DNA from 3 places in the Colwellia sp. 6_MG-2023 genome. Region 3 is predicted to be linked to each of the others. Evidence: predicted binding sites of a transcription regulator. Region 3 holds the regulator's gene; each other region holds the start of a gene.
The links. The regulator LexA, encoded in region 3, represses DNA repair genes until DNA is damaged. The targets are predictions, from matches to a motif close to TACTGTATNNNNATACAGTA.

Region 1 (3,296 bases), on a different contig from region 3:
ATTCTTCTCTAACAGCTACTTTTACTTGCTTCATCGTTAAATTTTATTAATAACTATTTCAATGGATTAAAAACATCTTAAACCGAGTTCAGGTTAAATACTTAGTCAGAGCTTTCATTGAGTTTATCATGATATTTTCCTTAATATTTAAAATGTTATTCTCTAATGAAACCCGAATTTCAATACTTTATTTTGTATTACTAAAGTGATCATATCCATAGTCATTTCATGTTGAGTGATAATGCTAGGGTTAGTTAAATTGGAGGTAATAGTATTATCCATTTAATAGATACGATAGCTTGGTTACCCATATTTATTTGTATGAAATTTCCAAATATAAATTAAGAGGTAATAAATACCACACAAATATCGACGTTTAACGTTCGTTTATTTCATTTTCGCGTCCTAGGCTAGCTTTTTTCCTGCACGCCAAACGAGAATAAAAAACATCACGAGATAAATTGGTGTTTCAACAAACGTGTCATAGGTGAGCCACTGATCTTCGCTTAATTGACTTGCTACGCTATAATTCAACCCAGCCATACATAGACCGATCAATGCTAAGCCGAGAACAAAGTACCTATGTTGAATAGGGGAATTTAAGTATCTTTCAAAACGGGCTCCAAAGTAACCACCTTTATTAAACACTCCGTCTATTATAAGGGCTGATGCACTGAGTAATCCCATAAACGTACCCTTTAGTTGAACTAAATACTCACTTTGAAAGGCAATAGAGAATATTGCGGATATTAAAAGCATTATCGTTCCAAATACTGCGAATCCACCAAGTAAGTCGACTTTAACAAAGCGTTGGGCAACCACGAGTGCTAACCCTAAAACAACGCCCGTAAATGCTGCTATAGTTAAGTCTCCTGTGACTTTTGCTACTATAAAAAATGCCGCGCCAGTGCCTATATCAGCGAAAATAGAAGGTTTGTTTTTTTGCCATTTTTCACTTTGAAGCTTTCTTTGATCATTTACCTCTAGTGAATTGTGAGAAACACCTAAATTTTTAAGTTTTTTAGTTGCAAAGTGAATGTCTCTACCAGGATGACTTTCGTAAATTAAGTTGCTACCTTCCCTAACTTCGATACCAACATTCAACCAACTAAAGTAGCCAACTGAAACCTGTAATTCTTTAGCTTGATTATTGGTTTGATTATTGGCTTGGTTGGTAGGTTGAAACTTATGCACAACCACTTTGAAATCACCATCAAATAAATGAGAGCATTTGTCTACGAGTGTTCCATTATAAAAAAGCTCTGACGTATAAGTTTTAAGTGAAAAAGAGTATCTCACTTCATAATTGTTACCGTCATAGTGAAAAGGTCTTTTAAAAGTCCATAAACGCATAGTCATCCTGATTATTCCTATTTTTAATATTTTCTAAATTTATAACTTCGCTAACGTCATTCAAATATATATTCGACCAAAATTTTGACAGAAAGAAATAAGCTCTTCTATATACTTAGCGATCTTTTTAATTCTTTATAAATTAGACCTCCATTTTCGACAGAAAGCTTTCTTTAATTGCTATTAATATCCCATAATTACAAACTGTTAGGAAACATATATTTAAAGTTATTGCGATACCTTGGATATTACTGAAAAGTACCAGTAATATCCATTATGAAATTCAATGATACTTGCTCTTATCTTGGTTTGCTGTTGTTAACGTTTCTATTCTTTTTATATAAGAATTAATAGTCTCAGTCGCTAAAATTTAAATAAACAGACTTTTCAACTACTTATTTTGTAAGATTCAATAATAGTAGAATCTAAACCATATGGTGAGAGACTGATTACCAGATAACTATGCACTTTAGGCGAGTTATAATTGATATATTTACCTTTATATATTTAAATAAATCGATATACTGTACAAAAACACAGTATAGTGATTTATTTATGAAAATAATACCTATTTATATTGAAGCAGGTGTATCAAGTTTTGAGTCTCCTGCTGCAGAATATAAAGAATTAAATTTATCTTTAGAGGAGTTATTACTTCAACACCCTAATGCGACATTTTTTGGCTTGGCTAATGGTAGATCAATGGAAGGAAGGGGAATATTTAATGGCGATGTTCTTGTTGTTGATAGAGCTGAACATATAAGTAATGGCGCTGTTATTGTTGCTAACTTTAACGGATGCTTTGTATGCAAAATTATTGATACGGATAAGGCACTTTTATTATCTGCATCCGATGAACATAAAGCCATTAAAATAACAGCATCAGATGATTTTCAGATAGAAGGTGTAGTAACAGTATCTTTTAGATTGCATAAGAAATTACCCACATTATTATCATGTTTGGCTTAGTTGATGCCGTTTCATTCTATGCTCGTGCGGAAAAAGTATTTGATCCGAGCATCAGACATAAACCTGTTGTCGTCTTAACTAATAACGATGGCTGTATCTGTGCCGTTTGTCCTTTGGCACGGCAGCTTGGTGTACCTAAGTTCATACCTTATTTTAAAATTAAAGATTTTTTAGAAAAGCATAACGTTGTTGTTCGCTCTTCAAACTATGAACTTTATGCGGATTTAAGTGAGCGAATGATGAACGTTATCGCTCGATTTTCTGATAATCACTACATTTATTCTATCGATGAGTCTTTTTTACATTTCAAAAATTTTAGCTGTATCGATGATTGGCACCAATACGGCCATGTAATACGTAAGGCTGTTTGGCGGGAGACACGCTTACCTGTTGGTGTTGGCTTTGGATCAACGCTAACACTAGCTAAAGCGGCTAACCATGCGTCAAAAAAATTATCGGGCTTTGATGGTGTTGCTGTTATTGACGATGCTAACTCTCGTAAAGATATACTCTCTCGTATGTCACTCACGGATGTATGGGGTATTGGTAACAAGCTTGGTAGGCGGTTAAGTTTATTAGGGCTTAAAACTGGTTGGGATTTAGCCAATCAATCAGCTAAAGTAATGCGTAGCCAATTTAGTGTAGCAGTTGAACGCACCGTAAATGAATTAAATGGCATGCCGTGTTTACAATGGGATGAAATAGGGCAAGATAAACAAGAGATATTTTCTACCCGCAGCTTTGGGCAGCGAGTTACTGATGAGCATGTACTTAAAGCTGCACTAGCAAGTCATGCGAGTATTGTCGCAACAAAAGTAAGAAGGCAAGGGTCTTTAATTAAACGGTTAGTTATCTTTGCATCAAGCTCGCCACATGACGATAACTATTATAAGAAGTCCTTTGTTTATGAGTTTCCTGTCACTACGGACAACACTTTAAAAGTCGTGGGTGCTATTTCTTTCGTATTTGATAAT
Region 2 (3,296 bases), on a different contig from region 3:
AGCCTTGTTGAATCAAAAATGGCTCAAGAACATCTTCTATGGTTTCGCGCTCTTCACCAATAGCAGCAGCCACATTATCAAGTCCAACAGGCCCTCCCATAAACTTGTCAATAATCGCATGTAATAGCTTTCTGTCCATAATGTCAAACCCTTCATTATCAACTTCTAACATATCAAGAGCTGATGCCGCGGTTTCTTGATTCACTAGACCATGAGTTTTAATATCAGCATAGTCCCGTACACGACGTAACAATCGATTAGCGATACGAGGTGTACCTCGAGAGCGGCGTGCAACTTCAAAAGCCCCTAGCTCATCAATATCTAAATTTAGAAAATGTGCTGAACGTTTAACAATACTGGTTAAATCTTCAACATTGTAAAACTCTAAACGTTGCACAATACCAAATCTATCTCTTAGTGGCGATGTTAACGCACCGGCTCTAGTGGTAGCACCAATTAAAGTAAAAGGCGGTAAATCTAATTTTATAGAACGAGCAGCAGGCCCTTCCCCAATCATGATATCAAGTTGATAATCTTCCATTGCAGGATAAAGTATTTCCTCAACTACAGGGCTTAATCGATGGATTTCATCAATAAAAAGAATATCATTTTCTTCTAAATTGGTTAACAGTGCCGCTAAATCGCCTGCCTTTTCTAACACAGGGCCAGAAGTGGTTCGAATATTAACGCCCATTTCATTAGCAACAATATTGGCTAAGGTTGTTTTACCTAGACCTGGAGGCCCAAAAATAAGTAAATGATCTAGGGGCTCTTCGCGTTTTTTAGCCGCAGGAATAAAAATTTCCATTTGTGCTTTAACATGAGCTTGCCCAGTATAGTCAGTGAGCATTTTAGGACGAATGGCACGATCAACACCTTCATCTTCAATACTTGCGACAGGCTCAATTAAACGATCTGCTTCTATCATTTTTATTTCCTATGATTACCGACACGCTTTGCGTTGCAATAATTAATATTATTTATGTTAGTAAAGGTTCTGCTTTAGGAGAGTACAGTGGCAGTATGAGTATTTACAACATCGATTTTAAAGAAAGGCGTATAATATCCTCGCTCGACATACCTTCATTATAAACAGCTTTAACAGCTTTATCTGCTTGTACTTGTTTATAACCTAATGAAATAAGAGCATTAATCGCGTCACCTTTATTATTACGGAAGGGATCATTCACAAAAGTATTTTCGGTGGTCAATTGTACTGGCATTGCATCCGTTGCTGGTGTTAACGAAGTGACTTGCCAGTCCTTTAAGCGATCTCGCATTTCAATTAACAAACGTTCAGCTGTTTTTTTACCGACCCCAGGAATTTTAACAATACCAGAGACATCATCATGGGCAACATAACTCACAAATTGATCAGCTGACATTGCTGATAATACCGCTAAGGCTAATTTAGGGCCAACACCATTCACTTTAATTAATAACCGAAAAAGCTTTCGTTCCGTCGTATTAGCGAAACCATACAATAATTGTGCATCTTCACGAACAACAAAATGAGTGTAGATAATCACTTGCTCATGCAATTCAGGTAGTGCATAAATACTTGTCATTGGCATCGTTACTTCGTAACCAACACCTGCACACTCAATGAGAATTTCGGGGGGGAATTTTTCAACTAAAGTACCAGATAAACGACCAATCACAAGATAAACCTAAAGAAAACAATTAATATGATAAAATCATACCACTAGATATTTATACAGTAAACTATTTTAATTCTGATAATATTTTAGTTAGTTTATATTTTCTGATAGTTTAGACTGTGAAGAACCAAAATACAGTGAATACAATTTTTCCTTATCGTTTAACTAAACGAGCAGTTACTAAAAATCAATTATTTACCAACAAGTATTAAGCATACAAATACATTATGAAAAAGACTTCTTTACCCAACAGAAAAATAAACATGGCTATTATTGGCAGTAATTTTATCGTGGATACCTTCTTAACTGCCGCAGTAGAAGTTGAGGAATTTAACTTTTACGCTATATATTCTCGTCAACAAGCGACAGGTGAAGCTAAGGCGTTACAGTATGATTATATAAATGATGGTAAAAAAGTAAAAGTATTTACTGATTTAGCTGTAATGCTTGATGATGACAATATTGACGCTGTATATATTGCGTCTCCAAATAGCTTTCATGCTAAACAAGCTATTCAATGTTTGAACGCCGGAAAACATGTCTTAGGCGAAAAACCGAGTGCATCAAATAGTAAAGAGTTAAGCGAAATATTATCTGCTGCAATAGAAAATAATTGTTGTTTTATGGAAGCATTAATGAGCTTACATCTACCAAACTTTTCATTGGTCAAACAGCATATTTATCGTATTGGAAAGCCGCGTAAATATTTTGGCCAATATTGCCAATACAGTTCAAGATACTCCCTAGCGCTCGACTCTTTAGCAAAAAATATATTAACGCCAGATAAACCAAGTCAAATACCTAATACTTTTTTACCCGAGTTTGCTAACGGCGCATTAATTGATATTGGTATATACCCACTTTATCCTGTTGTCGCTTTATGGGGCGAGCCTGACACTATTTCTGCCCAAGGCGTAAAACTCGAAACAGGAGTAGACGGTGCTGGTGATTTACAACTAAATTATGGAGATAAGATCGCTAATATCAGCTATTCAAAAATAAGTAATGGTGAAAACTTTGTAGAATTTCAAGGCGAATTAGGTCGATTAAGAATTGAATTTGTTGCATTAATGAGTAAAGTTGAACTGTTTTTGAATAATGGCAGTTATGAGTTACTCAGCATGAATAAAGGCACAAATTCAGATAAAGGTGTAATTGAAAATCATCAACCAATGAGTTATGAAATATCACATTTTATTGAATTAGTTCAAGCACATAAACACCTAAATAAACCAGTGAAAACAGTAAATATTGACGCTTTACAATCACCAGTAACCACCTGGGAATTAAGCAGACAGGTAATATCAATTATTGACCAAGCACGAAAGAAAATAGGGGTCATTTACCCTAATGATTAATTCCATTAGTTTATTTAAACTAATGGAATTAACTTAACTAAACTAAACTTAACTAAACTTGGCATTAGTATTAGTTAAGTATTATCTTAATCTTCTTCTCACTGTCTTTTGTGCTTGTCCGGTGAGTTTTGCTAAACTTTCATGGCTATTAGCATGGCATAATGCCACGGCTAATGCATCGGCTGCATCGGCTTGTGGTGTGCCAGGTAACCTAAGAATAGTTTTGACCATATGTTGCACTTGGCTTTTATCGGCAGCTCCTGTGCCAACAACAGCC
Region 3 (3,296 bases):
TAATAATTAGAACAGGCGACTGAAGTCGCCTCTACATACACCCTGCATACGACCTAACAAAAAACATTGTGAGGCGAAGGTGCTCGACATCACCGTAGGGGCGAATTTATTCGCCTAATAAGAACAGGCGACTGAAGTCGCCCCTACATACACCCTACATATGCCTTAACAAAGAACATTATTAGGCGAAGGTGCTCGACATCATCGTAGGGGCGAATTTATTCGCCTAATGATAAGAACAGGCACCGAAGTCGCCCCTACATTTACGCTACATACGCCCTAACAAAAAACATTGTTAGGCGAAGGTGATCGACATCACCGTAGGGGCGAATTTATTCGCCTAATAAGAACAGGCGACATTCGTCGTCATTCCTTACCTTTTTAGGTACGCCTGATAGCCGTGGTCGCTACCGTTTAGTTTTTTAGTTTGATTAGTGGCTCACTTTATAATTAAGAGAGCCACTATCTTTTATTTTTGTAGATCAAATGCTTACTCGCATTCTCTTCTGGATTGGCACTCAATTAATATTGATTAACTTGTTTTCTGCTTTCCCAAAATTATTTTGTTCAAATAAAACTGATAAATACGCATGTGTATTTATCAAGCCTGTTCATTAAAGTAAATGATCAGGTTTTAAACTGATTCATTCTCCTATCACGTTAATTATATTGATAATTTTAAGTCCATATTCTAAGAATATGATCCTAAGGTTCTTAGTAACCCCTTGCGTTTATTAGTTGGCTGTATATAATGACAGTTGTGAATAAATACAGGTCTTTACCTAGAAAGGAAAAGCTAATGCTAGCAACAAATGAATTAAAGCCGTTAACTAATCGTCAACAACAAATATTTGACTTGATTAAAGATAAAATTCAAGAAACTGGAATGCCACCTACTAGAGCCGAAATAGCGAGTTTTTTTGGTTTTAAATCTGCCAATGCAGCAGAAGAACATTTAAAAGCATTAGCAAAAAAAGGTTATATTGAAATGTTGCCAGGAACATCTCGTGGCATACGGTTATCTGAGCAGTTTATTGAAGAAGAAGGTCTTCCTCTTATTGGTAGAGTAGCTGCTGGTGAGCCAATTTTAGCCGAAGAGCATGTTGAAGAGCATTATCAAATGAGTGGTAGTTTATTCCATCCCGTGGCTAATTACTTGTTACGAGTAAATGGTGAAAGCATGAAAAATATTGGTATTTTAGATGGTGATCTATTAGCAGTACATCAAACAACTGACGTGCAAAATGGTCAAGTGATTGTTGCTAGAGTAGAAAATGAAGTGACAGTCAAACGCTTCAAACGTGATGGTAATATCGTCTATTTACAAGCTGAAAATGAAGATTTTGAACCTATCAAGGTAGATCTTAGTTCTCAAGATTTCTACATTGAAGGGCTTGCTGTTGGTATTATTCGTAACGGCAATTGGATGTAAGTTTTATTTTTTATATTTTTTAATTGTTGCTATACCTTAGTGACAATTTTTATTAGTTATATTCACTAGCTTTATTTTATTAAATAAAAACCTCTCAAATTTGGTTGTTAAATAATCAATTAATAATTATTGATTATATCAATAGCCAAAATTCCCATAGACTATACCAGTCATGCTATAGAGACAGCTTAGAGTAGTTACTCTATTGATTATATTAGCTTTTATCTAAATTATAATTTGACCTAGGTTAAGTTTTGAGCGATTCTAGAAGGTGAATCGAACAAATTAATACCAATTTCATTAATTAAGTGAACAATTTTATACGTAGAAAAAACAGCCAAATACAAGGCATTTATTTCAATAACTAGTTGTTCTAATTATTAAATAAATAATGATGTAGTTGGTGATTTTAGCAAGTAGAAATGATCACATAGCTAGTGAGATTGCTATAACTAGCAAAAAACTGAATAAGAATAAAAAAGACGTCAATGCGCTAATTCGATAGCTAAACTTAAATATTTACGTTTATGTCATTTGAGTTAGTCATATCACGTCAGTTAATTTAATAAATTTCAAATTAAGTGCTTAATTAGAAAATAATAATAACTAAATTAACAGATCATCAGTTAAATGATTTTTGATGTACATTGCTGCTTTTCTGTTTTCTATTTTTATATGTTGTTTTAAACGGTGAATTATTACACCGATTTTATTTAAAACGAAGTAAATATTGATAGGGGAGAGGTTGAGTGAATAGAAGTAATCAACGTTGGTGGATGGAAATTTGTCTTGTTTGTTTAAGCTTATTTTCCAGTTCAGCTTGGTCAGATTCACAGTTAAATTTGACTAAAGGCGTAACGGCAGTTAGTAGGGAGGTGTATGATTTACATATGCTAGCACTCTACATATGTACTGGTATTGGGGTTGTTGTTTTTGGAGCGATGTTTTGGTCTATGATCTTCCATCGTAAATCAAAAGGAGCAAAAGCAGCTGACTTTCATGAAAGCACTAAAGTAGAAATACTCTGGACGGCAATTCCTGTCGTTATTCTTATCGCAATGGCCGTTCCGGCAACTAGTACCTTAATTGACATGGAAAATAATGATAACTCCGATGTCACTATTCAAGTTACAGGCTCGCAGTGGAAGTGGCATTATAAATATTTTGATCAAAATATTGAATATTACTCGGTATTGTCTACCCCGCGCGAGCAGTATGAAAATCAGGACGGTAGCTTTAGTGGTAATGGTGCTCTAAAAGGAGAAGATTACTTACTTGAAGTGGACAAGCCTTTAGTTATTCCTGCTAATAAAAAAGTGCGCTTTTTAATTACTTCTGATGATGTTATTCATTCTTGGTGGGTTCCTGCTTTTGCTGTTAAACAAGATGCTAATCCCGGCTTTATAAATGAAGCTTGGACAAATGTTGATGAGCCTGGAGTTTATCGCGGTCAATGTGCTGAGCTTTGCGGCAAAGATCATGGTTTTATGCCGATTGTAGTCGAAGTAAAATCTAGCGAAGACTATGATAAATGGTTGGATGAACAACACGCATTGACTGCTCAAGCTGAAAATGCAGAGAAGGCATCATTAAGCTCTTCTATGAGTAAAGCAGAACTAATGCAGCTTGGCGAAACCGTATATCTTGCTCATTGTGCTGCATGTCATCAGCCTACAGGATTGGGCTTACCTCCTACATTTCCTGCACTTAAAGGGAGTGCTATTGCCACTCAAGGCTCTATTGAAGAGCATTTAACTTTAGTCATTAACGGCAAGGGTATGATGCCTCCGTTTGGGAAACAACTCAGTTTAAAAGAAATCGCCGCGGTTACTACATTCGAGCGTAATGCTTGGGGTAATGAAAC

Region 1: Q4503_RS16300 (LexA family transcriptional regulator) is a predicted target of LexA. The motif match lies at 1,876-1,895, and genes of this name have one in related genera.
Region 2: ruvA (Holliday junction branch migration protein RuvA) is a predicted target of LexA. The motif match lies at 1,704-1,723, and genes of this name have one in related genera.

The regions. Positions count from the first base shown of each region.
Region 1 is NZ_JAUOPP010000029.1:41,699-44,994, reverse strand. It holds gene Q4503_RS16305 (septation protein IspZ) at 406-1,359, opposite strand; gene Q4503_RS16300 (LexA family transcriptional regulator) at 1,909-2,322, shown strand; gene Q4503_RS16295 (Y-family DNA polymerase) at 2,310-3,296, shown strand, end outside.
Region 2 is NZ_JAUOPP010000011.1:23,985-27,280, forward strand. It holds gene ruvB (Holliday junction branch migration DNA helicase RuvB) at 1-928, opposite strand, end outside; gene ruvA (Holliday junction branch migration protein RuvA) at 1,032-1,661, opposite strand; gene Q4503_RS08760 (Gfo/Idh/MocA family protein) at 1,919-3,019, shown strand; gene ruvC (crossover junction endodeoxyribonuclease RuvC) at 3,101-3,296, opposite strand, start outside.
Region 3 is NZ_JAUOPP010000018.1:696-3,991, forward strand. It holds gene lexA (transcriptional repressor LexA) at 800-1,432, shown strand; gene coxB (cytochrome c oxidase subunit II) at 2,182-3,296, shown strand, end outside.